Regions from separate parts of the Paenibacillus sp. alder61 genome, predicted to be linked through region 2. Evidence: a T-box and tRNA genes for the amino acid it is inferred to sense, from the RefSeq annotation. Region 2 holds a T-box; the other holds one or more tRNA genes.

Region 1 (16,107 bases), on a different contig from region 2:
GTATACGGTGTTCGATAAACTCCGTTATGTTCGGGGAGTCACGTTTAGTGTGAAGCATTTGCACCGGCAGCTGCTGACGCATCATTTGGAGAAGGTGGTTCCCCGGGTCGAGGTGCCCGTTTATTTCCTGCTGGGCGCTTACGATCAGGCCACGCCAAGCGATCAGGCGGCCCGGTACCTTGAGAAGCTGGACGCACCGGCCAAGAAGCTGATCGTGTTTGAGCAGTCGGCTCATATGCCCCATTACGAAGAGCCGGAACGGTTTTTACAAGAAATGATAGTGCTTCGCGATGCGGGGAACTTCTAAAGAAAGAGCCGGGCAATGGTGCCCGGCCGAGCTTCTCTTTACTGACGGCGCCGCGTAAACAGATGGAAGGTGACGCCGAACCGGTCTTTGACCATGCCGTAAGCTTCGCTGAAGTGAACTTGCTGCAAAGGAAAAACGGTCTGACCGCCCTCAGACAAGCCGTCGAAGAAACGCCGGGTCGTTTCGGCGTCAGGCGTCGTAATGCAGACTTGGACGGTTTCGCTCCGATCCGTGGATGCGGTGGTTTCCAGAGAATCCGCAACAAAAAGATCGGCTTCTCCGATTTTTAACACGGAATGGGCTAACCTGCTTCGTAACCCAGGGGGGAGGGTGTCTCCGGAGGCATCCGGCGCCTCCCCGTAAGTTTGCTTAAACAGCGTCTTGGCCCCTAGTGCCGTTTCATAGAAGTCGATAGCTTCCTCGGCTTGGCCGTTCAGCATAATGAAGGGGGTGATTTGAAATGACATCGTAAACTCAGCTCCTCGAATAGTAAGGTTAACCCGTCCGGCGATTTATCGGTCTAGGTTTGTAATCAGTATACCCTCAGATAGTGACAGGTTTTGTCATAGTCGGATTCGTTGCGAAAAAAATTGACATAATCGATAGTAGTAACTATAATGGTTACAACTGGAGGGTGATTACTTGAAACAAATTAGCACTCGTTTTTCTATAGCGGTGCATACCCTTTCCCTGATTGCCATAAGCCCTGTGGACTGTACCGGAGATTTTATCGCAGGGAGCGTAAATACGAATCCGGTAGTGATCCGCAGAATTATGAGCATGTTAAAAAAAGCGGGGCTGGTGGATGTCCGTCCGGGAGTAGGTGGAGCTACATTGGTTCGGGACCCGGCTCAAATCACGCTTCTCGATATATATCGCGCCGTCCATGTGACGGAAGAGAACCGGCTGTTCCGAATTCATGAGAATTCCAACATTCAATGTCAGGTGGGCCGGAATATCGAGAAGGTTCTGCAGGAGGAATTGGCCGAGGCCCAAACCGCTATGGAGCAAAGATTGGCACAAACGACACTGGATGAACTGATCCACCGATTCAATTGAAAATAAGCCTCTTGAAGAGGCCTTATTTTATACATTTGTTGTAACATGAATAGTTATAACAATAAACATTACAACACATATGGAGGTATGGTATATGAAGATGCTAGTAACTGGAGCGACAGGGAAACTGGGCAAGAAAGTGGTGGAACATCTGCTGAAAACCGTGCCGGCCAGCCAGTTGGCCGTTAGCGTACGCAATCCGGAGAAGGCGGAAAACTTGCGGGCCTTGGGTGTGGATGTTCGTCAAGGCGACTTTGATGTTCCCGAAAGTCTTGATTTGGCTTTTGCGGGAGTCGACCGCATGCTGCTGATTTCCGCGGACGGGGATAACGAAACACGGATCCGTCAGCATACCAACGCCGTTGAGGCGGCCGTCCGGGCAAAGGTGGGCTTTATTGCCTATACCAGCCTGGCCAATGCTCAGGACAGCAAGCTCTTCCTGGCTCCTACCCATCAAGAGACAGAGAAGGCGATTATGAAGACGGGCATTCCGTACGCTTTTTTGCGCAACAACTGGTACCTGGAGAATGAAATCTCAAGCGTTCAAGGCGTCCTCGCGGGAGCACCGTGGGTAACCTCGGCGGGGAGCGGTAAAGTCGGATGGGCTTCACAGCAGGATTACGCCGAAGCCGCGGCGGCGGTTTTGTCCGGAACAGGCCACGAAAATACGATTTATGAGCTATCCGGCAAACCGCTCAGTCAAGAGGAATTGGCATCCGCAGTCGGCAAGGTGCTGGGGAAAGAGGTTCCCGTACAGCAGGTCGATGATGCGACTTACGCGGAAATCATGAAAAATGCCGGCGTTCCCGATTTCGTCATTCCGATGCTGGTCAGCATTCAACAGGGCATTCGGGAAGGGGATTTGGAAATCCGGAGCGACGATTTCGAGAAAGTGCTTGGCCGTCCGCTAACGTCGCTGGACGATGCGCTCCGTCAACTGGTCCGGACTTTGTCCTGATTGGGCTGAGTTTTGTGCCGCAGGTGGTAAGATCCAACCTATCAAAGCTGCAAGAATATCCTTTCTTGCGGCTTTTTTTATTTGCGGACAATCGTGCTGATCCAAGAGGGGAGTCATGGAAGGTTTGGTTTAGTTGTGATAAAATTAGATCAAATTTATAGGATTTTATCAGCTTAATGAAATAAGCCGAAGGAGTTGATTTCCACTGAAGAACCGTGAAAGCGCCATCTTTGAATCCGCATCGATTTCCCCGTTGGAGAACCGGATTGCCAGTGTATTCGTCCATGTAACGGATTTAAGGAAATCCGCGGAATGGTACAGCCGTTTGTTAGGCCTTCCGGTTTTTGAGGAGCGGCTTAACGGCGGGCCCGTGTATTGGTTTGAGTTTAAGGGAACTCATCTGATCCTTGATTCGAATACGGCAAACCGGCAAAACCCGGAGTGGGATGAAAGCATGAAGCCAAGGATCATGTTCAAAACCTCAAATTTGGAGGAAGCTTACCGATACGTCCTAGAGAAGGGTGAGACCATCCTTGAGCCGGAATATCACGGAACAATGGCGTATTTCAATTTCCGCGACCCCGAAGGAAATGCGCAGATGGTTTGCTGGAGCGCTTCTCCGGCCGAGGATACCGAATTCATAACGGAAAGTCCGATTTTGCCGAAAATAGGCGGGGTGTTTGTGGATGTGAAGCATATCCCGGAGACGGCGCGCTGGTATTCCGATCTGCTGGGCGTCCCGTATGATGCTTCCGCGGCAGGCGGAGCGATATACTCGGTTCCCATGGCAGATGGCGCCGCACTTTTGCTTGATCGGAACGGCTTTATGAATGGCGGTGCATTCACAGAGCCTTTATATTTCGAAACGGAACACTTTGATGCGGCGCTGGAATATATCTCGCGTCAGGGGTTTCAACTGACGGGGAAGCCCGGCTATTTTCCCGACTTGAAGGAAGCGGCTCTGCTGGATCCCGACGGCCATCGCATTATTGTGGCTCAAATGATGAGCTAGGAAGAGTGGGGATTTTTATTTTTTGCTTGACAAAAAACAGGCTCTTGCTTTAATCTGGTAAAAATTATGGAAGCTGCGCAGGAAAGGATGTGAACCAGGATGAAAACACGGATGTTTTTCGTTGAAATTCCAAACTTGGAACAGTGGTCCCTTTATGAGGAGAGCCGCTTATTTCTTCGTGCCCGGAATAGATCTTCATCCTCTTCACGCGGAGTGCTCGAAATATCCTCCTGTATTCGTACAGGTACTGCGTAGGCATTCAAAAATATGTCTATACGTTTTGGATATAAGGCCGCTGAGGAAACTCGGCGGCTTTTTTGCATCTATGTTATCGAAAAAAAGTAAAAAAAGGGTTGACACCCAAAAAAAGCCGTGATAACATCAAATCAGTAAAACGGTAAAACATTAAAGCGATAATGCATGAAAGTAATATCGGATAACGAAAGTACGACAAATCTACGAAGAAAGGAAGGGATAGGTTATGAAAAAACTTTTTACGCCTTATTATGCCGAGACCATGTTCAACGAGACGCATCCATCCAGCCAGGATTGGCGCGAATGCGAGAATAACGAGTTGTTGGCCGGCTTAGATCAGGCCTATCTCGAGCCGATTATGAGTAGCTTTTACGTACCGCGTTTAGTCCGTATCATCCCGAAAGGAGGAGGAACGGTACTGACGTGATTGTGAATCGCGGACCGTTCTGAATCCAGATCCGTAGATCCATAGCTTTGTACGTAAAAGGCTGCTTGCACCTTCGCAAGTGGTCCATTTGTGCTTGCCTTTGTCAGCTTATGAAGTTGAAAGGGGCCGGTTCAATGGAACGCTTGGAAGGGGAGTAGTCTTTTTTTGATCCCCATGGGGAACGTATGTACCGGTTAATTTCTCGATATTGCCTCTTAGCCAAGCCGGTAAGGCGACGGCCTTTGAAGCCGCGACCCCAGGTTCGAGCCCTGGAGAGGCAGACATGCGGTTGTGATGGAATGGCAGACATGCGGGTCTTAAAAACCCGTGAAGCGCCAGCTTCGGTTGTGGGTTCAAGTCCCACCGGCCGCACCAAAAGTACATAACATACGGTTCGCAAAGTGTGAGTCGGTCACTTGTCGGGTTAGTAATGGTGGCCGAACGAAACACAAGCTGTAAAAAATCAGCGGGAGTTAAGCCCGCTCCAAGCCACGATTTACCGTAGTCCATCAACACAGTTTTCATGGCGTGGTGGTGAAATTGGAGAACACACCGGCCTTTCACGCCGGGATTTGCGGGTTCAAGCCCCGTCCACGTCATTTTTCTCCAAATAGGGGTCCATGTCCTCGGCGGCGAGTCTGCCTCCAAAGCAGACTGAGGTGGGTTCGATGCCCACGGCCCCTGCCAATTTTAACAAGTGCCGATGGGTGAGAGGTTGAAACCGCCAGACTGTAAATCTGGTCCGTAAAAAGCGCGCTGGTTCGAATCCGGCTCGGTACATTTCTGTTCACTTGGCGGCCACAATAACATAAGAATAAAAAAACCAACATTGCCGCTCGATGGGCAAATCCGGTCCGATCCATGGACCGTCAAATCCAAAGCGAAAGGAAGAAGCCAGCCTTGCAGTACAGGTGAATCCCATGAAAAGAAAAACACGTCAATACCCATTTATTCATGAAACGACATTCCGGAATACGACGGAGCAGGATCTGGAATTTAGCGAAGTGCTGAATCGGATTTCCCGATTCGTCGCGGCCGATCCGAGGGGCGTCTATGATCTTGTGATCACGACCGACGCACAGACGCATCCGGGGCATACCAAATTCGTCAGTTACATTGTGGTGTACCGAGTCGGAAAAGGAGCTTGGTTATGCAGCCGTCAGGTGATCCTGCCCCGGGAAATCTATTCCGTTCAAGAAAAGCTATCCTTGGAGACCTCTTTCAGTCAAGAAATTGCTGGGCAGTTCGGTTATGAAGAACGAGCCGCCCTTGAAAATATCATTTTGCCGCACATGGAACAGGGCGCGGATATCCGGTTTATCGTGGATATTGACGGCGGGAGCGGGCCGAAAAACAAAACCGCAGCCTACCTGGCCGAAATGGTGGGTCGCATTGAAGCGATGGGTTTGATCGCAAGGGTTAAGCCGGAGTCGGTAATGGTAAGCATCGCGGACCGCGAAACCAAAAAGCCGTATCCCTTCAAGGTTGTTTGATTTGAGAACCGCGGCGGTAGGACTAAATATGAGGCGGAGGCTGCGCTTTAGCCATCGCTTCTTTTTTATTGCATTTTTTTCTTCAACCCTGGATGATAGGAGTAATATTTTGGGGAGGTTGAACATGGAAATCGTCAGGCTGCAGGAAAAAGATATCCGTCCAGCGCTAGAACTGGTCTGGAGCGTATTTCGGGAATTCGAAGCTCCGGAGTATACCGACGAGGGTGTAGAGGCTTTTAAACAGGTCATCTCGTACGAGACGTTGTTAGAGCGGTTCAGACGAGGAGAGGTCCACTTTTGGGGGAGTAAGGTAAACGGGAAGTGGATCGGCGTTATAGCCACGATGGGAGAAAGTCATATATTCTTGTTATTCGTAAAAAGAGAGCACCACCGGCAAGGGATAGCGAATCGGTTGTTCCGTACCGTGGAGGAGCGTTGCCGGTGCCTGCCGGACATCAAACGGATGACGGTAAATTCCTCGCGCTTGGCCGTCCCGTTTTATCGTCGTCTTGGTTTTACGGAGACCGGCAAGGAGAGGACGGTTAACGGAATCCGATTTACGCCGATGGAGTTCATGTACTAAATTTGGAAATCTGTTACCGGCCATACAAAATTCAAAATTCGAACGTGCTAAGATGTTCCTCGGCAACGCAAAAGAAACCAAAGAGGAACAGGAGTGGGTTAGGAGTTGAAGAAAGAAATTGCATGGTCTGCAAGTAAACGTTGGACTGCGGTAACCTTGGCGTTCTTGATGTTGTTTGGAGGCGTCTTTTTCGCTGCTGAACCGGGAACGGCTTTGGCGAAAGCGGAGATTACCGCAACGGCGACCGCCGAGAGCGGGGAAGTCCAGCCGGGTTCAAGCACGACGATTCAAATTCAGGTCACTTCCTCGGAGTCGAGCGCGCTTATGCTCGATGTGGGAATCTATGACGACTCCCTGCAGCCGGTCGACCGAATCATTATCGATCCGATCCATGTCGTGGCCGGTGAAACGAAAACGGTGCCGGTCGTCTGGAACGTTCCGGGGACACTAACCAAGGGGAATTATTGGATCAGTTTCGGCGTGTTCGGTTCGGGCTGGAGCTCAAGCGTGAACGAATGGTTCGCCGGCGCGGCGAAGTTTGCGGTCGGAGGCGGCGGGACAGGGCCGGTAACGCTGCCGGTTCCAACCGGGTTGACGGCCGTGCCGCAAAAAGACTCGGTCGCCTTACAGTGGAATTCCGTCACCGGCGCGACGTATTATGAGTTGGAGGCGGACGGAGCCGTCCTTCAGCTAGGAGCGGTTACAACCTATAAGCATGCGGGATTGGAGCCGGATACGCAGCATAGTTACCGCATCCGGGCGAAGAATGCCGAAATGACCAGCGACTGGAGTCCGGTTGTCATGGCGCGAACGCTATCCGATGTCATTACTCCGGTTTCCGACATTAAGCTGGAAGTCTCGTGGAACCCGACGGAGTTGTCGACATCCACGCTGGGGCCGAATTTTAAAATTACGAATACAGGCAGCCGGGCGATAAAACTGAGCGATCTGAAGGTCCGGTATTATTTTACGGTGGATGACGAAGATATTCCGCTGAATATCGGCTTTTGGAGTACGGTAGCGAAAGAAACCGTGGTTCCGCAATTTGCCACGATGCCGATTCCTTCCGCCAAAGCCGACACGTATTTGGAACTCGGTTTTAAACCGGACGCCGGCAATCTGAGTCCGGGCGGATCGGCTACGATCGGTACCTGGATCTATAAAAAAGATTATCCTTCATTCGATCAAAGCAATGATTATTCGTTTACGGACTCGAATAGCTCCGTGGCTACTACAAAAGTGACCTCCTATTTGGACGGTAAGCGAGTTTGGGGCGAAGAGCCGGAGCCGCTGGTTATGCCGTCTTCTCCAACCGGGATCGCCGCGATTCCTACGGATACGACGATCACCCTTACCTGGCAGCCTGTGGATGGCGCGGTTTCCTACGTGGTTAAAGCCGATGGCATCCCTCACGAGGTAAATGGGACCTCTTTTACCCACGAATGGCTGAGAACGGGAAGCCGCCACACGTACAAAGTGAAGACCAAAACGGCAACCCAGGAAAGCGCATGGAGCGGCCTTCTTACGGTCAAAACAACCGGGGAGCAAGTGATTCCGGCACCGGTGAACCTTCGGGTGACAAAGACGGATACGTCCATCAAATTGACTTGGGGGGCTCCGCCCGACGCGGAAATTACCGGTTACGACATTGAAGTCGACGGCCAAGTAAACGACAACGGACTGGAGACGTCCTATGCGCACGAGAACCTGACGCCGGGTTCCGTGCACACCTACCGGGTACGTGCCAAGGAGAACGCCACGCTCGGCGCCTGGACCGATCTTTTGACGCAAAACACGACAAAGACGCCGACGGGAGCGTTCGACGTGCAGATCGACGTGGACACATCCAAAGACCGGGCGCCGATTAGTCCTTACATTTACGGGACGAACGACGATTTGACCAATACGGAGAAGTGGACGTCCCGCCGTGTGGGAGGAAACCGTCTAACTACTTACAATTGGGAGAATAACGCCTCGAATTCCGGTGACGACGAAAATTACCACAGCGATTATTACGTCGCTCACTACTACGGCGGTGTGCCTTGGAGCGAAAAGCCGACGGAGCCGGGGATCGGGATCAGCGGCTTCCACAACAAATCGCTGCAATACGGCGCGTACACGCTCGCTTCGCTGCAGATTGCCGGATATGCGGCAAAGGATGCGGACGGTTATGTGCGTGATGGCGAACAGGCGCCTTCATCCAGATGGGTGGAAGTGAAGCCGGAGAAAGGCGGGCCGTTCGATGCGGCTCCAAATCCGAACGACGATGCGGTATACATGGATGAAATGGTCAATTATCTGGTGAAAAAACACGGGGACGCTTCGACGGCCACGGGGATTCGCGGTTATGAGCTCGATAATGAGCCGGGATTGTGGGTTGATAACCACAAGTACATTCATCCGGGACCGGCTGGCGCGGAAGAAGTTTTGAGCAAGGGTTTGGCGACAGCCAAAGCGGTCAAAAAGGTGGACCCGCAAGCTGAAATTTTCGGGCCGGCCACCTTTGGTTTCGACGACATGTACAGTATGCAAGGAGCTCCGGATTGGCCGCAAGTGCAAGGAAATTATGAATGGTATGTCGATTACTATCTCGACCATTTCCGGGTGGAAGGCGAGAAGCTCGGGGGCAAGCGTCTGCTCGACGTGTTGGATCTCCACTGGTATCCGGAGACCTCCGCGGGAGGACACCGGATTCAAGATAAAGCTGGCAACAACGTGCTGGCGACGAACCTGGCCCGCGTGCAGGCCCCGCGCCAGCTATGGGATCCGAGCTATTCCGAATCGAACAGCCGTTTCTTCCTGTTTCACAGTCCGTTTTTCCCGCTGATTCCGAAACTGCAGCAGTCGATCGATACGTACAATCCAGGAACGAAGCTCGCGTTTACGGAATATAACTACGGCGCGGAAAACAACGTGTACGGCGGGATTGCCCAGGCGGACGTCCTGGGGATCTACGGCAAGTACGGCGTGTATATGGCTCATTTCTGGAGAATGACGGGCGGGGTCGAACCTTCCACGTATATCACTCTGGCGATGAGACTGTACAACGACTATGACGGCAACAATTCCAAATTCGGCGACACAAAGGTTAAAGCCGAAACCTCCGATATCGAAAACAGTTCGGTCTACGGGTCCGTATACCGGGACAGCGACGATAATCTGCATCTGATCGTGCTGAACAAAAACAATGATTTTGAAATGAACGCGAGTTTTAACATCGCCGGCGGAACCACTTACAAGTCGGCCCGCGTCTGGGCGTTCGACGGCGAGAACGCCGCGATCACGGAGCGTCAGCCGGTCAGCGGTATAGAAGATAATCGGTTTACTTACACGATTCCGAAACTGACCGCATGCCATATCGTCCTCAGCGCAAACTGAAGCTGACAGGTGCGCACGTTTGGAAGGACCGTATCGGTTGCCGGAATTCCCAACGCCAGATCTTGGCAGCTTGTTGGAACGGAATCAAATCAGGCCCGTCATCGATCGGGTTTATGATTTTCAGCAAACGGAAGAGGCCCTGGCGTATCTCAAAACCGGTCGGGCCAAAGGAAAAGTGGCGGTGAAGATGAAATAAGTCGGTTAAATCGAGAGGGCATGAGCGGAGGAGGAATTTTCCGTTCATGCTCTTTTGGCACATTAGTCTTTGGCGGAGACGTTCTCCGTATAGTACAGCTCCAGGATCAAATGTTCGTTGTAGTTGCCGAAACCTTTTCCGAACAAGGTCAATCCGCCGATATGCAGCGAATCGTCCTCCACGGATAACCCGAAGGTCCACTGTCTACGGCGAATGTCGATGTCCTCCAGCGTCACGTCCGACAGCCGCAATCCATCCATAAACGTCCCCTTGCCGGTAATCCGCAGCCGCTTCAACAACCCGTATTGATTCGTTTGGGAAGGCCACCAGTCGGGAGTAAACTTGCCGCGCTTGTCCCCATAATCCCCCGGACTCGTCCAGGTGCCCAGCGTGACGCCGTTAAACCGGAAAGTGATATCGGACGGATAATTATTATTGGTACCGGGGGCTTCCGAGGCGATTTCCATCGTCAACACAAGCTCCGTAGGCTGCTGGCTCGACAGCAGATAATTCGGGGCTTTATATTCGATGAATCCTTTATTGAACCATAACACGGCGGCGTCAATCCGTTCCGGCTCCCAAAAATAGCGGGGATCGTCGAAAGTGCCGATAATTTTGTCGGTCGTCGCCAGACCGCAGGTCGGTTCAATGTAGAAATCGGAATAGTGGCCGACCGGGATTTCAACGCGATGACTTTGGCGGGGCGGTAGAGCGTTTCCGAGAAAACGGATTTCCGCGGCCGAGACGCCAAGCGAGCACATTTTTTGCAGCCCGCTTTTGCCGGGCATCATTTGTGTCGCAATCAGTCCCGCTTCGGACAACTTGCGGACATGCATCGTCATGATGGCGCTGGAAAGGCCCGTACTGGCGGCCAATTCTTTCACGTTCATCGGCCGTTCGGCCAATAGCCGCAATACGTGCAAGCGTACCGGGCTGGCAAGCGCTTCGTATACAGGAAGCGAATCCGGTGAGAGGTCTAATTTCATGTAGCATCCGCCTTTAAAATATGATTAATATTTATATTACTCAAGTGCTCGCAGGTTTGCAAGGTAAAACAAAAATGCTCGAAATAACCTGAAAAGGAATTGACGAGGATGGAATTCCATGGATATAATATTTATGTAAATGTGAATTAATTAATAATTATATTAATTATGAGGGAGTGATGATCGTGACTTTAAAAGGAATTTTAAACGCCGATCAAGGCCGGGGAAAAATCGACCGCCATATTTACGGACATTTTTCCGAACACTTGGGCAGATGCATTTACGAGGGAATTTGGGTTGGCGAAGATTCCTCCATTCCAAATACAAACGGTATCCGCAACGATGTAGTGAAAGCGCTTAAGCAAATTAAAATTCCCGTTCTCCGCTGGCCGGGAGGCTGCTTTGCCGACGAATACCACTGGAAAGACGGCATCGGTCCGAAAGAGAACCGCAAACGGATGATCAACACCCACTGGGGCGGTGTGGTCGAAAACAACCATTTCGGCACCCATGAGTTCATGGAGCTCTGCGCCCAATTGGAGTGCGAACCTTACATCAACGGAAATGTGGGAAGCGGCACCGTACAGGAAATGTCGGAGTGGGTCGAATATTTGACGTTCGGCGGCGTTTCCCCGATGTCGGAACTGCGGGCTCAGAACGGCCGCAAGGAGCCTTGGTCGGTAACTTATTTCGGCGTCGGGAACGAAAACTGGGGCTGCGGCGGGAACATGCGTCCCGAATATTACGCGGATCTCTACCGCCGTTATCAAACATATGTCCGTAATTATGACGGCAATAAGATTCACCGGATCGCCTGCGGTCCGAATGTGGACGATTACAACTGGATGGAAGTGCTGATGCGCGAGGCGGGAAGATTCATGGATGCGATCACGCTTCACTATTACACGCTGCCGAACGACAATTGGCAGGATAAAGGGGCGGCGACGGGATTCGACGAGAACGCCTGGTTCTCTACCCTAAAGAAGGCGCTCCGCATGGACGAGCTGATTACCCGGCACAGCACGATTATGGACAAATATGATCCCGACGGCCGGGTCGGTTTGATCGTGGATGAATGGGGGACCTGGTATAATGTCGAGCCCGGCACCAACCCCGGATTTTTGTATCAGCAGAATACGATCCGGGACGCTCTGGTCGCCGGACTGACGTTCAACATTTTCCATAAGCACAGCGGCCGCGTAAGAATGGCGAACATCGCCCAAACGGTGAATGTCCTGCAGGCCGTCATTTTGACGGAAGGCGAGAAAATGATTCTGACGCCGACGTATCACGTGTTCGACATGTACAAAGTGCATCAGGATGCCGAATCGCTCGAGCTCGCCTTGGAGACCGGCAGTTACCGGATCGGTGACGAAGAAATTCCCGCGGTGACGGCTACGGCATCGCGAGACGCGGCAGGTAATATCCATATCAGCTTCTGTAATTTGCAGCATCAGGCGGATGGAAAGGTGGAACTCGCCCTGCGCGGCCTGGTTTCAGGCGATGTCGTCATCACGGGAACGACGCTGACGGGCGACAAATGGGATGCGCACAACACGTTTGACCAGCCGGAAAACGTAAAGCCCCGGACATTTGACGATTTTGCGGAAGAGGACGGCAAGCTGGCCGTAACGCTTCCACCGATGTCGGTTACGACTTTAAAACTGGCGGTGAAAGGTTGATTCGGCATGGCGGATACGTCTTGCAAGGCATGCCGGGACGATTATAAAGTCACGGAAGCCCAGATGGAACGGCTGCTCAAGACCACCATGTTCGCTCCCGAACGCCGGGTCAGCCAAGAAAGCTATGAGGAACGGCTGCGAATTTGCGGGGAATGTCCGAAATTCATGGACGGCGGGACCTGCATGTCCTGCGGCTGCATCATTCCGGTAGTGGCTTGGCTGAAGGAGCGTTCTTGCCCTTTGCCCGGCGGCGGGTTGTGGCAGGCTGAAATAGGATCGTGAAGATGACAAGGTTGCCTAAATCGGCAGCCTTGTTTTTTTAACCCTTGCGAAGGGAAAGTTTCACGGAAAAATTAAATTGTCTATGGGAAAATGTTAAAATTTATTGACAATTCTAATTTAATCGTGTTTCATTTTAGTAAACGTTGTTGAATTCATTTCAATTTAGGAGAACGCGCTTGTGGAACTAGGCAGTAAAATTCGAAAGATACGCAAGGCCCAGAACCGGAGTCTGGATGATATCGCCAAGGCCTGCGGCTTCACCAAGAGCCTGCTGTCCAAAATCGAAAACGGGAAGACGGTCCCCCCGATCGGAACGCTGATCAAAATAGCCGAAGCGCTCGGAACCAAAATTTCCATTTTGCTGGACGACCAAGACTTAAACGGAACGGTATTCACCACGCACCGGATGAGCCTGGATAAAATGGTCCAGACGGATAAGGGATATGCTTTTTCCGCGATCGCGGCGGAGCGCCCGGAGAAGTGGATGCAGCCCTTCTATTTCGTCGCCAGAAAGGGGAAAACCGGAAAAAGAACCGTTTCCCATGTCGGTCAAGAGTTTATTTATGTGCTTGAAGGTACCATGATTTATTACGTCGGAAAAGAAGAATATACATTGAACGCCGGCGACAGCTTGTATTTTGATTCGGTTGAAAATCATAAGTATGTGCTCGTAACGGACGAAGTCAAATATTTATCCGTGTTCTGCTCCAACTCAAAAGCCTAATACAGTCTCTCGATGATGCTCATGCAGGAAATCTTGTAAAACGTGGCAGTTTAAACTTCCAATTTACTTGAATCCCTTCATGGGCATTTTTTCAAATGCGGCAAAGGGGGAATGACAGATGCTGAATATTTTGGTTGTGGATGACGAACCCAAGCACCGAAAGGGATTGTCCCGGATGCTTAAGGAGTTGAAGCCGGAATATAACATTTTTGACGCCAGGGACGGGGCGGAGGCCTTGGAAAGGGTAGGCGTCCATTCGATCGATTTGGTGTTCACCGATATCCAGATGCCAGTGATGGACGGTCTTGAATTCGTGGATCATTTAACACGACGCGGCGGAAGCGAAAGCATCGTCATCATGAGCGCCTACTCGGATTTTGCCTATGCTCAGCGGGCCCTGCAACTGGGGGCGAACGATTATTTGTTAAAACCGGTGGATGAACAAAAGGTGAGGCACTTGCTCGCCAAAGCGGAACAGCAGAGAAGAGCTAGGCGTCTTGCCTCCATTGAATCGTCGATCGCCGAGCTGCTCGCAGGGGAGAATAATGCCGCGGGGGACGCCGCCATTTCGCTTAACGCCTGCTTTCCGGATTTCAAGCAAGGCAAATTTCTCGCTATCGCCTTCAAATCCGCCGCGGATCGAAAATTTTTGCTGCGCGGTCTCAAAGCCATGCTAGGTGCCATTTTAAATGAGGACGGCTATGTCCCCGCTTTTTACGTTGCCGACCATACGTTGATCACTTTAATTCTAAGCCCCGATTTTTCTCCGATTCTGACAAAGGGCTTGGAGAGCAAGCTTGAACAAATGATCATTTACTTCGCACAGGAATACGGAACGGAATTAACGATCGGTTTGGGGCCTTCTTTTAGCGAATGGCCGAATGAAGCGCGAAGGGCCTGTAAACAAGCCTGCGGCGCGCTTCGTATTCAATTTTTTAACGGGGGAGGGAGGTTGTACGATGCGGAAGAAGAGATGAATGCGGGGGTATTTCCGGCCGTCGTGAAACTCGACGTGGATGGGTTGACGAAGGCCGTACTGAGCGGGAACAGGCCGGAAATTTCCGACTTTGTGGAGTTGGCCGTAAAGCGGGCGATGGATGAAAGGCTTCCCGACCCGGAAAAATTAAAGTATGCGACGGCCGCCGCCATTCATCACCTCACTTCCTGTTTCGCCGAAAAGGGCCACAGTCCTCTGCATAGCGCCGCTTACGAGGAAGCGCTGCTGAAGTGCAGAGATGTGGATGAACTCAAAACAGCGGCCATTTCGTGGATCCTTGAGTTAACGGACCGCCTGGACCAACATAGGCAGCATAAAACGGAGTCGATTATCGATAGCTGCAAGGCTTATATTGAACGGCATTATGCCGAAGAGGACCTCTCGCTCAGCACGCTTGCCGTGAAATTTCATTTTAATCCTTCCTATTTTTGTATCCTTTTTAAGAATCAGACCCGGATGACACTTCACCAATATATAGCCCGAACCCGAATGAGAGTTGCGGCCGATTTGCTGCTGCAAACTTCCCTTCGGGTTTACCAAATCGCCGAGAACGTCGGGTATAAAGATCCGAAGTATTTTATCCGCTTGTTTCGCAAGGAATTCGGCACCAGCCCGGAGGAATACCGTCATTTGTCCGCCACACGTTAAATAAGGAAGGGATGCCTTTGAGAAGACGTCATATTTGGCAGCGCTTAAATGATCTCAGTTACAGGACCAAGCTATTGTTGACCTACACGTTGATCGCCACGATCCCGCTCGCCATTCTGAGTTGGAAAAATTACTACGCCAGCACCGAATTCGTCTCGGAATTCGCCCGGGAGAATCTGTATTCGATCGTACGGCAGAACAATGAAATTCTGGACGCCGAGCTCTCCCGGGCGGAAGAAAGCAGCCTGGCCATGATCGGGGAGCAGGTGCTGTTCGAGCAGTACTTACAAGCGAACCCGCGAGATGAATACAGTATGATCAATATGGAAAAAAAGGTGAGCCGGGTATTAAACAAATATTTTCCCGAGATGGATCAAATGTTCTCCATCCACTTAATGACCCGTTATTCCAACATCGGATCAACGGGTTCCTCCAACCTCATCCCTTATGAAAATTTCCATCAAACTCCGCTATACCGGGCGGCTTTGCAAGCTGACGGCGGCATGGCCTGGTTTCCCACCTTTTCCTACGAACGAATGTTTCAACGGGAAATCAGTCAGGCCAACCCGCCGGAACATGCCCGACTGCTGGCGGGAGTACGTCTGATGAAACTGTTTAAAATCAACAACAGCGAAGTGATCGAGCTGAATGAAAAGGTCGAGCCGCCGGTACTGGTTATCACGTACCGCCCGGAAATCTACCGTTCCCGTTTCACCCGGACGCTCCCTTCCACCGGAGCTTCTTTTTTTATCTTCACTCCCGAAGGGAGGCTTGTGTCCGGTACGGATCAGGTGCGGGAAGGAGCGCTGGCGAAGCCCGAATGGCTGGATAAAGCGGTGAAAATGAGGAGCGGAACGCTGTCGGTGATGCAAGACGGAAAGCCGCAGATCGTTTGCTTCGACACCTCGGAGGTGACGGGCTGGATTTCGGCGGTGACCATATCACCAGACGCCCTGGGGGCCGCTTTTTTGCCGGAAATTAAATCCACCACATTCAACCTGACCCTGCTTCTGTTGATGATATCGCTTCTGTTGGCGTTCATCTTCTCCAGTTCCATCACCAGGCCGATCCACCAATTGCTCCGTGCGATCAAAAAGACGGGGGAGGGCGAGTTCGACAC
Region 2 (16,107 bases):
GTCCGTGTTTCTCATCAATTCGGCAAGCGGGTCCTGGGCTTTGTCCATTTTGGCATAATCGAGATTGCACACGTCGAAATAGAAATCCTCAAAAGCTTCCGTGCTGACGTTGGCCAGTTGAGCCATGCTGGCGTTCGGATAGCGGAGTACGACCCATTTCGTATGCTTGACCCGCTGCTCACTATGTACGGGATGGGAATACAGGGCATTGTACATCTTCATCTTGTCTTCCGGCACATCGGAAAGGTCGTTCACGTTGGAGCCGGCGCGGATACCGATGTAACAATCCATCATTTTCATCCGGGCCAAATCATACTCCGCCCATATTTTCATGCCTTCTTCGGTGGCGTATTTCAGTTGCGTGCGCTGAACGGCTTTGTCCGTGAGCTCGACAAACGCATGCCCGCCCTTCTTGCCGATCTCCTCGATAACCGCCTTAAGCAGATCGCGTTCTTCTCCGATCATTTCCACCAGTACCTTTTCCCCTGGCTGCACGTCTACCGAATAACCTACCAAATTCTGCGCCAGCTTCTGGATTCTTGGATCTCTCATTACAGCTTCAGCCTCCTCAAAATAACGGGCTCCCATAAAGCCCTGCGGATTCATCATATGGATCCTGCAATGTGTTGAACAATGGTTAATTCTTCTTACCTATTGTAGCACGGTGTTTGCGCGAAGTCAGCCTCCGGGGGATTAGCGGTAGTTTTCAAACCGGTTGTCCGTCAACAGGGCCTCCTTTACTTTAAGCCCCAGTCTGTTCGGGTACACCAATTCGGTTTCCGACGTCAACCGGGTCGGCAGCCCGTTGTGACGGTCGATGGTCAGGTGGTAAACCACCTTGGCTTCGGATTGGTCGAGCATCGTCAACAAGCGTTCTTTGCTGTCCGACCAGGCCTCGTTCAGTTCGGCCTCCATCCGGGGGCGGCGGGGCGCTTCAACCTGCTGCAAACGCGTCTTCCAGCCGTTCTTCACCGCCTCCATCTCCTCCGTTAACTTTGCCTTCAGGCGGGCTTTGGCCTCATCCGGGTCAAGCTCGATCCTAAGCACCTTGGTTCCCCGGGCCGCTCCTTTATCCGAACTCATCACTTTCCGCGCGGTCCGAATCCCCTCCAACTGATCCAGCGGGTTCAACCGGGCGAGTCCCTGGAGGACGGCATCCCCCTCGTTCGCTTCCAGACTCCAGTTCCCGCTTTTCCACAGCAAGTTAACTTGATAGGCCTTCGCCTTGGACTCCGCGGTCCTCGGCAGCCGGCCTGTTCCCTCCGCCGGAACGGGAAGAACCGTGGCCATTCGCAGACGGTGATGATCGTCCAGCTGACCCGAATAAGCGAATGATTCCGTAAGCTTGCCTTCAGCCCCGCTAAACAAAGCCGCCTCGCCCCGGAACGTAAGCGAGTCGCATCCGGCGAGCCCCGACCAGGTGACCCGGTACCATTGCTCCGGCGTCTTATTGTCGCGAAGGCTGCAGGAGACCAACAGAAGAACGGCAAACAGCAGAGACATGAAACTATAGTATGCGGATTTCATTTCATTCTTGCGCCCCTCTACTTCCGGCAACTAGGATGATCCGGAAAACGTATTTACGCAGTATCCTTTCCCGCCCGTTGGAAACTATGCGCAAATCAAAACCACCCGTGTGAACGGGTGGTTTGCTCTAAGGCTATAAGCCTTTATTACCGGCTCGCGTCTAAAGGCGCTTGCTTTCACTACGTTCAAGCTACATGCGCCGTTACCGCTTTTGCCTATCTCTGAAGGGGTGCGATTATTTACTAAACCCCTAGTACCTCGTCAAACAACCTTGATAACATAAAATTCCTGCATATCTGCATGCTTTTTTCCTGTTTGGACTCAAAATTTCTAAATACCTGCAAATCTGCATGAATTTTCGACGAAACCGGCTCGTTTCTCTAAAATCGCTGGAAATGCCTGCAGATTTGCATCTTTTTTCGCATTCCCCCGGGAATCGGCCTAAAACACCTGCAGATTTGCATCTTTTTGGAGTTCGAAGCCTGGAAGCACACAGGCGCCCTCTTTGGATGTGATTATGATAACCGACCCCATCAGGTGGTTTTTGACTATAAGCATCACTATACCCCCCGCATAGCAGGTGGTTTCGCACGCTTCACCAGCTCAACTGGCTAAAGCCCCAAACAAAAAGAACGTCCACCAAGACGTTCTTGCCAATTGGTCATCGTTCCCCCTCGGGGCTAAGGCCGATCTGCGTTTGATTCCGGCCGTTCTTCTTCGCTTTGTAAAGCGCCATATCCGCCAGATAAAAAAGCGATTCGACGCTGATTTTATCGCTCTCCTGGTTCCATTCCGCAATCCCGCAAGAGACGGTGACCCGGGGTTCGCACTCCGCCGCTACCTGAAGGCGAATCGCCTCGGCGATCTGGTAGCCGCTATGAATGTCCGCCCCCGGCAAATAAATAGCCAACTCTTCGCCCCCCCAGCGGGCGGCGATGTCCGTTTTGCGCACCGTACGCAGAATGATCGAACAAACCTGTTTCAGGATTTTATCCCCAATCTGATGGCCGTACGTATCATTGACTTGCTTAAACAGATCGATGTCGACGATGATGAGGGAGCCGCCTTCGTCCCGCTTCTGGAAACTCTGGATCCGGTCATCCAGATAGTGCCGGGCGTACAGGCCGGTAAGCATATCGTGATTGGCCATTCGCTGCACTTCGGCATGCAGGGACGCATTGGCTATCGCAAGACCGATGTGAGAGGACAGCACCTGCAATAGCCTGTAGTTCTCGTAGGAGAAAAAGCGTTCCGCCCGATGGGCCAGCATAATCGCCCCCATCCCCTCGCCCCGCACGATCAGCGGAGCTACGATCAACGACCGGGAGTCGGTTTCATCCATCAGCTTGGAGCTTACCTTTCCGTAGGCCTTGTAATCGGATAAAATCACCGGCTCCCTTGTGTTCAGTACAAGTCCGCTGAAGCCGTAATCCTTGGAAAAAAACGCTTTGGACAGGGCCGGGACATTCGACGCCATCACTTCAAAAACTTCGCCTTCCTTGTCCAACTGCGTGATGCAGCAAAATTCGGCCCGGAAAATGGAAAGGAGCTCCTCGGTGGCGAACTTGAAAACTTCCTTCAGCCGCAAGCTCTGATTCAGGCGCTTCGTCAATTCGTTTATAAGCCGGAGCTCACTGACCAGAAGGTTCGACTGCTCATACAGCTTGGCGCTCTCAAAAGCGGATCCCGCGGTATCCGCGAGCATGCTGACCAATTGCAGATCCACCTCTTCGACATCCCCGGGAGGCATAACCAAATGAAAAACGCCATAAACCCCTTGTTTTCCCACAAGCGGGACCGCGATTTCCAGGCAATCTTCGCCGTCGCCTCCCCCATTCCCGGAACGGAGGGGCACGCCCTCCATGAAGGCCCGCGCGCAGATGCTATCCCGCGCCTCCTGCAGTTGCAGGGATTTAACCCGTGGATCCCGACTCAAGTAATCCTGGGACATCAGCAATTCCACATCGGCTTCCGGAAACAAGCCGGCGATTCGCCCGAACACCTCGGTTAATACGGAATCCACGTCTTTCTTATCGTGCAGTTCTTGAATGACCTGGAACAAAATCGACCGGCGATATTCTTCCCGTTTGGCCAGCTTTTGAACGTGCAGCAGGTCGGAGATAAACATCGCTTCAAATTCCTTATAGAAGCAGGTTTTGAAAAACTGGGCCGCCATCACGACCCAGCTTTCGGCGAAATCCGCCGCTGTCTCCGGGCCGCGAATCGTACATCCCAGCACGGCGAACAGCTCGGCCGTATGCCTGGTCAGTACGGGGGCCGCCACACAGAAGCCTCCCGGAAAGCGGGAAATGACCACCTGATTCTCCTTGAGACAGCGACGGGTCATCTCGACGAACGTCCGCTCCGTTTCAGGCGGCGGGGAATCCTCTCCGGATTTTACGAACTCCCCGGCCGAATCCGTAACAAACCATTCCGCCCGGTAAGAAGCCAGCGTCGAGGGCAGCTGGGGGGCCCAATTACGGCAGGTATTCTCGAGCAATGCAATAATATATGGATAGTCATGAGACGTAATATCCATCAATCTGAGCCAGTTGATCGGATCCTGATCTTCCTCGGGATTCCAACTCGGCAGAGTGTAGATTGGTGTTGGCATGAACGCTTGCATCGAGTCGTCTCTAGTTTGTTTTGTCATGTAAAAGCTCCTTTTCGCCGCTCCCAGCCCCGCAGCGAGATAATTTAAACGAAGCCGTCTCACTCTGCCTTTTAGAATTACACGAATATCATAGTAATATTTGTTCAGTTCCTTGTTTATATGTTCATTTTACTATCTTCGTAGCCGTTTTGCATTATAATTTGCTTCATTTTCAAAGTATTATTAGGCCCAAAGGCCTATCGTCAAAATCCTTTATATTTAAACAAAATCCACCGCTTGACAATACTCGCCGGGGTCCTATAATATATATTGTTGATAAAGACTGGATAGAGTCTTTGATTAGGGCGTAAATCATGCGAAGCACCCTCTCGGTTTTTGTTGCTGACAAGACAGCGGCTGAACTTTCTTGTCAGAGAGCGGATTATCTATCCTCCGCCCGCCCAAACAAAGCCCGCGCAAGTAGAACCCTACCCATAAAATTTTATGATAAAAGGAGTCTACCTATACAATGGCACGTTACACTGGTCCTAAATTTAAACTCAGCCGCCGCCTTGGCATTTCCTTGAGCGGAACAGGCAAAGATTTGAAACGCCCTTTCCCTCCGGGACAACATGGTCCTAACCAACGGAGAAAGGTATCCAACTACGGTATGCAGCTTTTGGAGAAACAAAAACTGCGTCACATGTACGGTTTGGGAGAAAAGCAATTCCGCACTTTGTTTGCCAAAGCGCAAAAAATGCCGGGTATTGCCGGTGAAAACTTCATGGCGCTGCTTGAAAGCCGCCTGGACAACCTGGTATACCGTCTTGGTTTCGCCAACTCCCGTGCGGGTGCCCGTCAATTGGTTTCCCACGGTCACATTACCGTAAACGGCAAGAAAGTGGACATCGCTTCCTACCGTGTAAGCATCGGTGACGTCATCAGCCTTCGCGAAAGAAGCCGCGGTTTGTCTTCCGTTAAGGAAGCTCTGGAGAACCGCACGCATCTTCCAGCTTACCTGGAATACAACGATACGGCGATGGAAGGCAAATACATCCGTTTGCCTGAACGTTCCGAGCTGTCGCAAGATATTGACGAGAAACAAATCGTCGAGTTCTACAACCGTTAAGATTCGCAAGCTAACCGGTCCAAGTCGCTCCGACTTGGACCGGTTTTTTTATGAAAATCCCCCTCTTCCGCCACTCCAGCGATTAACGGAAGCTATTCCCGTTATATGCTAACTGCAACAAAACCGAAAAAGACCTGACCCGGACACTCACCCGGATCAGGCCAATCAGGCATTATAAATCTATTTGGCAGTTTATCTAACCAACAGCTTGGCGAATTTACGCTTGCCGACCTGAATGACTTCGCCTCCGGCCAGGGCGATCGCCGCGTTGACATCGGTCAACTTCTCTTCATTGATCTTCACGGCTCCCTGTTGAATGCTCCGCTTCGCTTCCCCGTTTGACGAAGCAAACCCGATCAGCGTGAGCAGCTTGATCAGCTTGATGCTTCCGTCCTCCAGCTCCCCGGCAGGCACCTCGATCTCCTCGATATCCTCCGGCAGCGCACGCTGCTGAAATACGGTAACAAAATGCTCTTGTGCGCCTTCCGCGGCGTCCATCCCATGGTACATGCGGACAAGCGTATGCGCGAGCTTCATCTTCGCGTCGCGGGGATGAACCGCCCCCGATTTGACGCCCTCGCTCAGCGTCTCCAGCTCCTCATTCGACAAATCCGTAACCAGCTCGTAGTATTTGAGCATCAATTCATCCGGAACCGACATCGCTTTACCGTAGATTTCGTTCGGCTCCTCGTCGATGCCGATGTAGTTTCCGAGGCTCTTGCTCATCTTCTGCACGCCGTCGAGCCCTTCGATCAGCGGGGTCATGATGGTGACCTGCGGGTCCTGGCCGTATTCCTTCTGCAAGGTTCGGCCCATCAGCAGATTAAATTTCTGATCCGTTCCGCCCAGCTCGATATCGGTGTGAAGTGCGACGGAATCCATCCCCTGCATCAGCGGGTAGAAAAATTCATGGATGCTGATCGGTTGACCGGTGGAATACCGTTTGGTGAAGTCATCTCTCTCCAGCATCCGGGCAACCGTCACCTTCGCCGCCAGTTTGACCACATCCTCAAACGTCATCGGTGCCAGCCACTCCGAATTGAAGTGTACCTTGGCTTTCTCCGGATCCAGAATTTTAAAGATCTGCTGACGGTAGGTTTCGGCATTCCGCTGCACATCCTCTTCCGACAGCTGTTTCCGGGTTTCCGACTTGCCGGTCGGATCGCCAATGCGGCCGGTAAAATCGCCGATGATCAACTGCACTTGATGCCCCAACTCTTGGAATTGGCGCAGCTTTTGCATGACGACCGTATGCCCGACATGGATATCCGGAGCGGAAGGGTCCAGTCCCAGTTTAACTTTCAGCGGCGTTCCCGTAACCACCGATTTCATGATTTTCTTCTTCAATTCGTCCTCCGGCACGATTTCCACCACGCCGCGGGAGATTACCTTGAGCTGACGCTCGACCTCCGCTTGCTGAGCCTGTGTCAATTCTTCCCACTTCATGTTCTTCATTCCTCCACATGTGATTGAAATTTAATTTTTTGCGCGCTGAAAACGACAAAAAAGCTCCTTCTCATCCCAAGGGACGAGAAGGAGCCGCTCGCGTTACCACCCTAATTAAAACCGCGCATCGCCACTACCGCTAACCAGCGGGCTTGTCGACGCCTCGGTTTTCACCTCATTTCCATAACGGTTTCCCGGTACCGGACTACTGACAGCATGAGCGTGGCCCATGGCGTTCCCCCGGACGGCTCCAGACGGTAATTCAAAGGGGATCCGCCCGTTCGGTTCGCAGCAACCACCGATTCTCTGAGCGGCGGGATTCCGCCTTCTACTGTGTCTATCCAAGCCTTTAACGATATACAATTAGCTATTTTATATCACAGGTTAAATTCCAAAGTCAAACGGAATAAATATGAAAACCCTGGCGAATGACCGGGAAATAGGCTGAAAAATCAACCATATCCCTCTTTTTATGCTATAATGTTGCTGTTAAAAAGGAGGAGCATCCATGGTTCATGAGAACGAAAACAATTCCGGAAAGCTGCAGAGAAGAAACCGGAACAACAAGCCTTCCGCCAAACCCGCTCCCAAACGGAAGCGCGGACGCTGGGTATGGTCCACCCTCGGCTGGCTTGTGCTGCTCGGTTTTGCCGGAGCTTTGTTTGCCGGAGGCGTTGTATTCGGATACGTCTCCTCGATCGTCAAAGACGAGCCGGTGAGATCGCGTGCCGATATCGAGCAAAAAATCAATCATAACGACATAACCGGATTCGCCTACTTCCGGGACGGGCAGGCGATCGGCCAGCTTCGTTCGGAAGAAGACCGGCGGCCTGTCGCCTTCGAAGAAATCCCTTCCTCCGTCATCGACGCGGTCATCGCCATCGAAGACAACCATTTTCAGGAGCACAAGGGCATCGATTTTAAGGGAACCATGCGGGCCGTGAAACAAAAAGTGCTCAAGGAAGACATTCAGACCGGCGGCAGTACGCTGACCCAACAATTGGCGCGTCGCGTGTTTTTGAATTTGGATCGGACGGATAACCGGAAGGTCAAAGAAATTTTGCTGGCTTTGCGTCTGGAGCGTTTCCTTCGGAAGGAAGAGATTCTTACGGCGTATCTGAATAAGGTCCCTTTCGGCAACGGCTCGAACGGATACCAAGTTTACGGAATCAAAGCGGCGGCCAAGGGAATTTTCAACATAACCGACCTGAAAAAACTGAACATTGCGCAGGCCGCCTATTTGGCGGGGATGCCGCAGCGACCATCGGCCTATTCGGCCTTCAACGGCAAGGGCGAATTTAACCAGGAAAACTTTGACCGCGCCATAAAAAGACAGCAGTTGGTGCTTCAGCGGATGCTGGAGGAGAACAAAATCACCCGAGCGCAATACGATGAGGCGTTGGCGTTTGATATCAAAGCGTCGCTCGCGCCCAAGACGAAGAAGGCCTATGAAACTTATCCTTACCTGATGCTTGAAACGGAGCGTCAAGGAGCGATCGTGATCGCGATGATGAACAACCCGGGAATGTCCAAGGAGGAAATCGCCAAAAATTCGCAGATTCTTGAAGAAGCGCGTCAGGAGCTGTTGACCGGCGGTTACCGGGTATACACCACGATCAACAAGAAAGTATACAACTCCATGCACAAGGTTGCGGAGGATAAGGATAACTTCTCGCCTTACAGCAAAACCAAAGGGCTGGAACAAGTGGCTAGCATGATGATCGATAATCGGACCGGCGCGATTCTGGGCATGATCGAAGGCCGGGATTTCCACACGGAGCAGATGAATTACGCTACGCAAATGGTACGTCAACCCGGCTCGACGATGAAGCCGATCGCCGCTTACCTGCCGGCCATGGAGGCCGGATTGATCCAACCGGCGAGCATCATCGACGATTCGCCGGTGATTTTGCGGGACGGCGCGAAAGGATATCATATCCCGGTCAACTCCAGCGGCGGCTATAAGGGGCTTGTCACCGCCCGTACGGCGCTGAACGAATCCCGCAATATTCCGGCCCTGAAGGTATTCAACGATGTGGTCGGCATCGATAAAGCCTGGGATTTCGCCAAGAAACTCGGCATTACGACGCTGGATGAACGGGATTACAGCGCGCAGACGGGCGTGCTCGGCGGCTTGAGATACGGGGTAACCGTCGAGGAGCTAACGAACGCCTACAGCGCCATCGCCAACGGCGGCGAGTTCAACGACGCCTATATGATTTCCAAAATTACGGATTCGCAAGGGAACGTCGTTTATCAGCATAAAGCCGAACCCAAACGCGTTTTTTCCAAACAAACCGCTTACCTGATGACGGATATGCTTAGAACGGTTATTACGAGCGGGACCGGCAAATCCATCAAAAGCGATTTCAAGAATTACGGCAAAATTCCGATCGTCGGCAAAACCGGCACAACGCAAAACTATGCCGATGTCTGGTTTATGGGATATACCCCCGACGTGACGCTCGGGGTTTGGATCGGGTACAAAGAACCGAAGAACACCTTGTCCGATGCCGGCAAATCGCGGGCCCGCTCCATATGGGCCAAGGTGATGAACGAAGTGACCAAGAACGAGAAAGAATTGTTCGTTACACCGGAGTTTTCCAAACCGGACGGCATCGTTACCGCCACGGTATCCGGATTCAGCGGCAAGCTGCCGACCAAGCTGACCCGGCAGGCCGGCAAGATGGTTACGGATATTTTCAACGCGAAATACGTTCCTAAAGAATCCGACGATGTTCTGGTCCGCATGAAGTATATCACCTATAACGAGATCAATTATATCCCGAAGGACACGACGCCTTCGGATATGGTCCGGGAGAAGGTCGTAATGAAGCGGGAGAAACCGATCAAGGAACTGATCGACGAACTGCAGAAGGCCTTCGGATCGATGCGGGGCGGCCACCGCTCGCTGAGCTACTATATTCCGAAGGACGCTGGCGAGGATGCGCCGACGAAGCAGGATCCCCGGGCGGATGACGGGGCGCCGCCGGCTCCCCCGAGCAATGTGAGGCTTAACTCGGGAAGCGTGAGCTTCAGCAAAAACGCCGAGAAAGACGTCGTCGGCTATCGCTTGTATCAATCCGCAGACGGAGGATCCTTCAAGTATACGGGGCAGGCCGCGTTGACCGGGGAAGCGACTTCCTTTAGCGTGGGAGCCCAGGACGGCTTCGCCACCTCCTATTATGTAACGGCGGTTGATGTCGCAGGCAAGGAATCCCAGCCTAGCGCCATCGTAGGAGCCAACAATACCCCGCCCGAAGGGTCCGGGACAAACGAAGGCGAACCCACCGATCCCGCCACGCAGTCAGGCGAGGGGGGCGACTTAGCGCCGGAAATCACGGCTCCTCCCGGAGCTCCCGGCCAGGTTGTAACACAGGTCAACGATAAGGATGTCACGGTGAGCTGGGGAGCGAACGCTTCCGCCGAACAGGTATCCTCCTACAATGTCTATGTCGCGGAAAGCGCGAAAGGACCGTTCAAGAAGCTGGGCAGCACCGCAAGCACCCAGTTCTCGTTCAAGCATGAAGCCGCCGGCGGTTGGATTCAAATCACCGCGGTCAACGACGCGGGTGAGTCGGCCCCTACGGCCGCGGTTCAATACGGCAAGTAAAACAAATAAACCTCCCTACGGTTCCATGGATTGTGTATCCATGCACCGTGGGGAGGTTTTCTCTTTCCGGTTTAATCTTCGATGGTGGACAGATCGCCCGCCGGAAGGTTCAGCTCCCAGGCTTTCAGGACGCGCCGCATAATTTTACCGGAACGGGTCTTCGGCAATTTATCCTTAAACTCGATTTCGCGTGGAGCCGCGTGCGCCGACAGGCCTTCCTTCACGAACCGGGCGATCTCCGCTTTCAGTTCCTCGGACGGCGTATATCCCTCGCGAAGCGAAATGAACGCTTTAATGATTTCGCCGCGCGTCGGGTCGGGTTTGCCGATGACGCCGGCCTCGGCTACCGCCGGGTGCTCCACCAGCTTGCTCTCCACCTCGAAAGGCCCGATCCGTTCGCCGGAGGAATTGATGACGTCGTCGATCCGCCCCTGGAACCAAAAATATCCGTCTTCGTCCATGTAAGCCGTGTCCCCGGAAATGTACCAGCCGGGAATCCGGAAATACTCTTCATACTTCGGCGCGTTGTTCCAGATCAGCCGCATCATCGAAGGCCAGGGCGTCCGCACGGCCAAATTCCCCATCCGGTTCGGCGGGAGGATTTTGCCGTTGTCGTCAATGATGGCGGCCTCGATGCCGGGAACCGGCTTGCCCATCGACCCGGGCTTGATCGGCATGGACGGATAGTTGCAGATCAATTGCCCTCCGGTTTCGGTCATCCACCACGTATCATGGATGCGGTGCCCGTAAACTTTATGTCCCCAGCGAACCACCTCGGGGTTGAGCGGTTCGCCGACGGATAGAATATGCCGGACATGAGAGAGATCGTACTGCTTAACGATATCCTCCCCAGCCCCCATCAGCATGCGGAATGCCGTCGGGGCGCTGTACCAAACCGTAACCTTGTTCCGCTGCAAGGTTTCGTACCAGTCGCCGGGACTAAAGCGTCCGCCGCGAACGACATTGGTCACGCCGTGCAGCCAAGGGGCAAAAATACCGTAAGAAGTGCCGGTAACCCAGCCGGGATCGGCGGTGCACCAGTATACATCGTTCTCACGGAGATCAAGGACGACACTCCCCGTGTGATAATGCTGCAGCATGGCGTTGTGGACATGATAAACCCCCTTGGGCTTCCCGGTCGAACCGGACGTATAATGCAAGATTAAACCGTCCTCCCGGTTGACCCATTCGATTTCCGTCTCCTCGGAGGCGGCTTCCATCGCCGTATTGTAATCCACAATCCCCTCTTGCGTCTCTATATCCTCCCCTACAAGGAAGATCGTCTTCAGCAAGGGAAGCTCATCCCGCTTGACCCGGGGCAGCAGCCCGGGCGTGGTTACGAGCGCTACCGCCCCGCTGTCCTCCAGCCGGTCCTTGACGGCCGTCTCCATGAAAGCTTCAAATAACGGGCCGACCACGGCACCGATTTTAATAATGCCAAGGATGCTGACATATAATTCAGGGCTGCGCGGCATAAATACAAATACACGGTCTCCTTTGGAAATACCTTGGCCGCGAAGCACATTGGCGAACTGATTCGACTTGCGCTGCAGATCCGCAAACGTATACGTCTCGTTCCGCGCCGAATCGCTGAACAAAAGCGCGGGGCGGTCTCCCTTGCCTGCGTCGACATGCCGGTCGATCGCTTCATAAGCGAGATTGACCTTCCCGGTCACATACCAGGAGAACTGCTTCTCCACATCCTCCCAATGAAAATTCGCATACGCCTCTTCATAATTGCCCAAGTTCGATGAAGGCGCGTCCGCTGTAATAATTTCACCTTGCAATTGGCTCATCGTTCCATCCTCCCTTGATCTTTGCAAAAAATATAATAGAATAGATCAAACTCATGAAAACGGATACAAAGTTACTTACATAAGCGGGATGATTTTTGTTCGGGTCGCGAGACAAGCAGTAGAATCGGAATAATGTAACAAAAATCACGATGTCAAGTTATATTTGTGAATAAATTATGTCGGAAATCATTATAACACACGTCTTTTCCTCCGGCTATACTTTTCAATTTTGCATTTTTCTGCTATATGTTAGGGGAACGAGCAAAGGAGGCGGCAATGATGGAACACCGAAAAACGTATATCCGCCATACCCTGCCCCAAGCCGATCGCGAGATCATATTGGAAGGTCCTGTTCCTCCTTCCCATTTGGCCACACTCCGAATGCACCCGGATCTCGACGCTTTCCGCCGTCCCGAAGAGCAGTTGGAAGCGTTGATTGAAATTGCGGGGCTGCCGGAGGGGCGGATCATTATCGCCCGGGAACAGGAGGTCATTATCGGCTATGTGACGTTCCATTATCCCGACGAGATGGAGCGGTGGTCACAAGGAAATATGCCCGATTTAATCGAGCTGGGGGCCATCGAGGTTTCCAATGAATACAGATCCCGCCGGATCGGGTCCAGTTTGATTCGTACCGCTTTCGAGGACGGTCAAATGGAGAAATACATCGTATTTACGACGGAGTATTATTGGCACTGGGATTTAAAAAGCAGCGGCCTTTCCGTTTGGGATTACCGCAAGATGATGGAGCGGCTGATGCAGACCGTCGATATGGTCTGGTATGCGACGGACGATCCGGAAATCTGCTCCCACCCCGCCAACTGCCTGATGGTCCGGATCGGCAAGGACGTTCCGCTCGAATCGAAGGAACAGTTTGACCGGATCCGTTTCCAGCAGCGCTTCATGTATTGAACAAGTCTTCCGAGAAAGGACGCGTGACGCCATGTCTGGAAACGCTTTATTTGTCCATCATGAACAATCGCTGAAGTACCGTTTCCACGATCATCACCCGTTTCACCCGCTCCGGCTACAGCTCACGCTGGACCTTCTGCGGGCCTGCGACGCGCTGAATTCGGAGGAGATGCTAATCACCCGTCCCGCCACGGAGGAGGAGCTCCTCTGGATTCACCAGCCCGCCTACATCGAAGCGGTCAAGGCGCTCAGCGAATCTCCGCCTGACCCGGCGTGGATGGAGCGTGCGGAGCAGTACGGGCTGATGGACGAGGACACTCCGTATTTTCCCGGCATGCACGAAGCGGCGGCTTACGTTGTCGGGGGAACGATCACCGCGGTGGATGCGGTCCTCTCGGGCCGGGCGGACCACGCGCTGCACCTGGGCGGCGGTCTGCACCATGCCTTATCGGCGAAAGCCGCCGGCTTCTGCGTCTATAACGACGCCGCCGTGGCCATCGCTTACGCGAAACGCCGGTTCGGGGCCCGGGTGCTGTACGTCGACACCGACGTTCACCACGGAGACGGGGTACAATGGAGCTTCTATTCCGACCCGGATGTGTGTACATATTCCATTCATGAAACGGGAAAATACTTGTTCCCCGGGACGGGGTTTCTCCAGGAACGGGGTGAACATTTGGGCTACGGAGCCTGCATGAACATTCCGCTCCAGCCGTATACGGAAGACGCCTCCTGGATGGAGTGCTTCGAAACCTCCATTACCCGGCTGATCGGTTATTTCAAGCCGGACTTGATCGTCAGCCTGCATGGCTGCGATGCCCATGCCCTGGATCCGTTAAGCCATATGCACTGCAGCATGGCCATTTACAGCAAAATGCCGGCGATTCTCCACCGGCTGGCCCATGCGCATTGCGGCGGCCGATGGGTAGCCGTAGGCGGAGGCGGCTACGATATGTGGCGGGTCGTTCCCCGCGCCTGGAGCCTGCTTTGGTTGGAAATGAGCCAACACCCGCTGAAAGAGGCGCTGGATCGGGAGGACCGACCGCAAACCGAGCTGCCGCAGAGCTGGGCCGGGAAATGGCAGAGTCAAACGCCAACGCCCCTCCCCGCGTTTTGGCTCGACGATTTGACGCGTTGGGAGGCGATTCCGCGCAGGGCGGAAATTACGGCAAAAAACCGCGAGAATCTCGCGGTTGCGCTTCAGGACTACCCTAGGGTCCCCTAACTTAAGTTCCGGTAAATTTAATTTAAGGCATCGACATGCCGGATCATATCTTCGATAATCTCGAACGACCGCTTGGATGCGATCACGGTAAATTCGGCGAAGTTCACGTCCGCCGTTCCATCCGCTTTGTCGGACATCGAGCGCAGCATCACGTAAGGCACGGCGTTCATATGGCAGACTTGACCGATCGCCCCGCCTTCCATCTCCACGCAGGCCCCGTCCATATGCTCATAGAGAAAGCGGACGACTTCCGGATCGGCGATAAACTGGTCCCCCGACAAAATTCGGCCGACTCTGTAGCCGTTCTCCCGGCAGACGCGGGCGCAGGCTTCCTCGGCAAGTTTAATCAGCCGGGGATCGGCCGGGAAGTCGGACACCTCTTGAAACGGGGTGATCCCGCGCGGAAACCCGATCGGCGAGCAGTCCATATCGTGCTGCTGACAGGACGACGAAATGACGATATCGCCGATATCCAGCGAAGGGTGCAGCGCGCCGGCCACCCCGGTAAACCAGATCATTCCAACGTCAAAACGGTCGACCAGCACCTGCGTGGTAATCGCCGCATTTACTTTGCCCACGCCGGATTTGCACACCACGACGTCTTTGCCGTGGAACTTCCCTTTCACAAAGGAAAGCCCGGCCTGCGCCACCGGCTCTTTGTCCTCCATACCGTCCAGCAGCAACGCCAGCTCTTCATCCATGGCTCCGATGATTCCGATTGTTTTCAGCATCTTCAATCGCTCCTTTATCGAGTTTATGCAGGCTTTATTTGCCCCGCAGCCTAAAAAAAGCTCCTTCAAGAGGAGCTTTTTCCGTTATAACCTTTTTCATATATTTGTCTATCTAATCTCTATAAAATGGAAGCAGCCTATACGTGGCTGACGGACAACCGCAAAATCGTTTCATGCGGCAAAATGACCCGAGGATTCTCCACGGTTTCCTTCTTCATCAGTTTCGTCAGAAGACGCATGGCTACCGCACCCAAGTCGTACATCGGCTGGGCAACCGTCGTCAACTGCGGACGAACCATGGACGCCATACGAATATTGTCCACGCTGATGATTGAGAAATCATCCGGGACTCTTAAGCCTTCGTCCTGAATGCTGTGAATCGCACCGATCGCCATTTCGTCCGTTGCGGCGAAAATCGCGGTTGGGCGCTTCTTGAGACCCAGGAAATATTTCATCGCTTCCACCCCGGACTCGTACCGGTAATTGCCGATCCGCACGAGATCCTCGTCATAAGGAATTCCCGCGGTTTCGAGGGCGCGTTTGTACCCTTGGAAGCGCGCATAACCGTTGGCCGGATCCTGCAGCGTGCCGCTGATCATAGCGATATGGCGATGGCCATGGCGGACCAGCGTGCTGACCGCATCGAAGGCCGCTGCTTCATGGTCGATATCCACCGAAGGGATCATCCCGTTCTCGTCGCTTGTTGCGCACAGAACGATTGGGACTGCCGAGGTCTGGAACGCCTGTACATGTTCTTCCGTCACGGTTCCGCCCATGAACAGAAGCCCGTCCACTTGTTTCTCAAGCAAAGTGTTGATAACCCGGATTTCCTTCTCTTTCTTCTTGTCCGCATTACATAAAATAATATTGTAGTGGTACATGTTCGCGATATCTTCGATACCTCGTGCAATCTCGGCAAAAATCGAATTCGAAATATCCGGGATCACCACTCCGACCGTCGTCGTCTTCTTGCTGGCAAGACCTCTTGCCACCGCGTTCGGACGATATCCCAAACGTTCAATCGCTTCGTATACTTTTTTCCGAGTTTGCGGTTTCACGTTGGGATTGTTATTCACAACCCGGGAAACCGTAGCCATCGAGACGCCCGCTTCACGAGCCACATCGTAAATGGTAA

What was found. The T-box of region 2 lies ahead of tyrS (tyrosine--tRNA ligase). A T-box ahead of a tRNA ligase gene usually reads a tRNA of that ligase, here a tRNA-Tyr.
Region 1: it has a tRNA-Tyr gene. The T-box ahead of tyrS (tyrosine--tRNA ligase) is inferred to sense a tRNA for this amino acid. The anticodon was not compared.

The regions. Positions count from the first base shown of each region.
Region 1 covers NZ_JAIUDG010000020.1:55,680-71,786, reverse strand. The annotation lists gene LBW89_RS20180 (alpha/beta fold hydrolase) at 1-307, shown strand, start outside; gene LBW89_RS20175 (VOC family protein) at 346-774, opposite strand; gene LBW89_RS20170 (Rrf2 family transcriptional regulator) at 950-1,366, shown strand; gene LBW89_RS20165 (SDR family oxidoreductase) at 1,461-2,324, shown strand; gene LBW89_RS20160 (VOC family protein) at 2,578-3,336, shown strand; gene LBW89_RS20155 (hypothetical protein) at 3,818-4,018, shown strand; tRNA gene LBW89_RS20150 (tRNA-Gln) at 4,228-4,299, shown strand; tRNA gene LBW89_RS20145 (tRNA-Leu) at 4,304-4,393, shown strand; tRNA gene LBW89_RS20140 (tRNA-Glu) at 4,544-4,617, shown strand; tRNA gene LBW89_RS20135 (tRNA-Trp) at 4,631-4,705, shown strand; tRNA gene LBW89_RS20130 (tRNA-Tyr) at 4,716-4,798, shown strand; gene LBW89_RS20125 (ribonuclease H-like YkuK family protein) at 4,939-5,511, shown strand; gene LBW89_RS20120 (GNAT family N-acetyltransferase) at 5,636-6,094, shown strand; gene LBW89_RS20115 (glycoside hydrolase family 44 protein) at 6,200-9,472, shown strand; gene LBW89_RS20110 (zinc-binding dehydrogenase) at 9,510-9,668, shown strand; gene LBW89_RS20105 (ArsR/SmtB family transcription factor) at 9,731-10,654, opposite strand; gene LBW89_RS20100 (alpha-N-arabinofuranosidase) at 10,834-12,336, shown strand; gene LBW89_RS20095 (DUF6171 family protein) at 12,343-12,618, shown strand; gene LBW89_RS27745 (helix-turn-helix domain-containing protein) at 12,797-13,342, shown strand; gene LBW89_RS20085 (response regulator transcription factor) at 13,461-14,987, shown strand; gene LBW89_RS20080 (sensor histidine kinase) at 15,005-16,107, shown strand, end outside.
Region 2 covers NZ_JAIUDG010000018.1:66,945-83,051, forward strand. The annotation lists gene LBW89_RS18910 (aminopeptidase) at 1-552, opposite strand, end outside; gene LBW89_RS18915 (hypothetical protein) at 694-1,527, opposite strand; gene LBW89_RS18920 (sensor domain-containing diguanylate cyclase) at 2,189-4,180, opposite strand; gene rpsD (30S ribosomal protein S4) at 4,650-5,249, shown strand; gene tyrS (tyrosine--tRNA ligase) at 5,442-6,695, opposite strand; T-box leader at 6,771-7,048, opposite strand; gene LBW89_RS18935 (transglycosylase domain-containing protein) at 7,204-10,308, shown strand; gene acsA (acetate--CoA ligase) at 10,380-12,104, opposite strand; gene LBW89_RS18945 (GNAT family N-acetyltransferase) at 12,384-13,016, shown strand; gene LBW89_RS18950 (acetoin utilization protein AcuC) at 13,048-14,241, shown strand; gene LBW89_RS18955 (5'-methylthioadenosine/adenosylhomocysteine nucleosidase) at 14,259-14,972, opposite strand; gene ccpA (catabolite control protein A) at 15,110-16,107, opposite strand, start outside.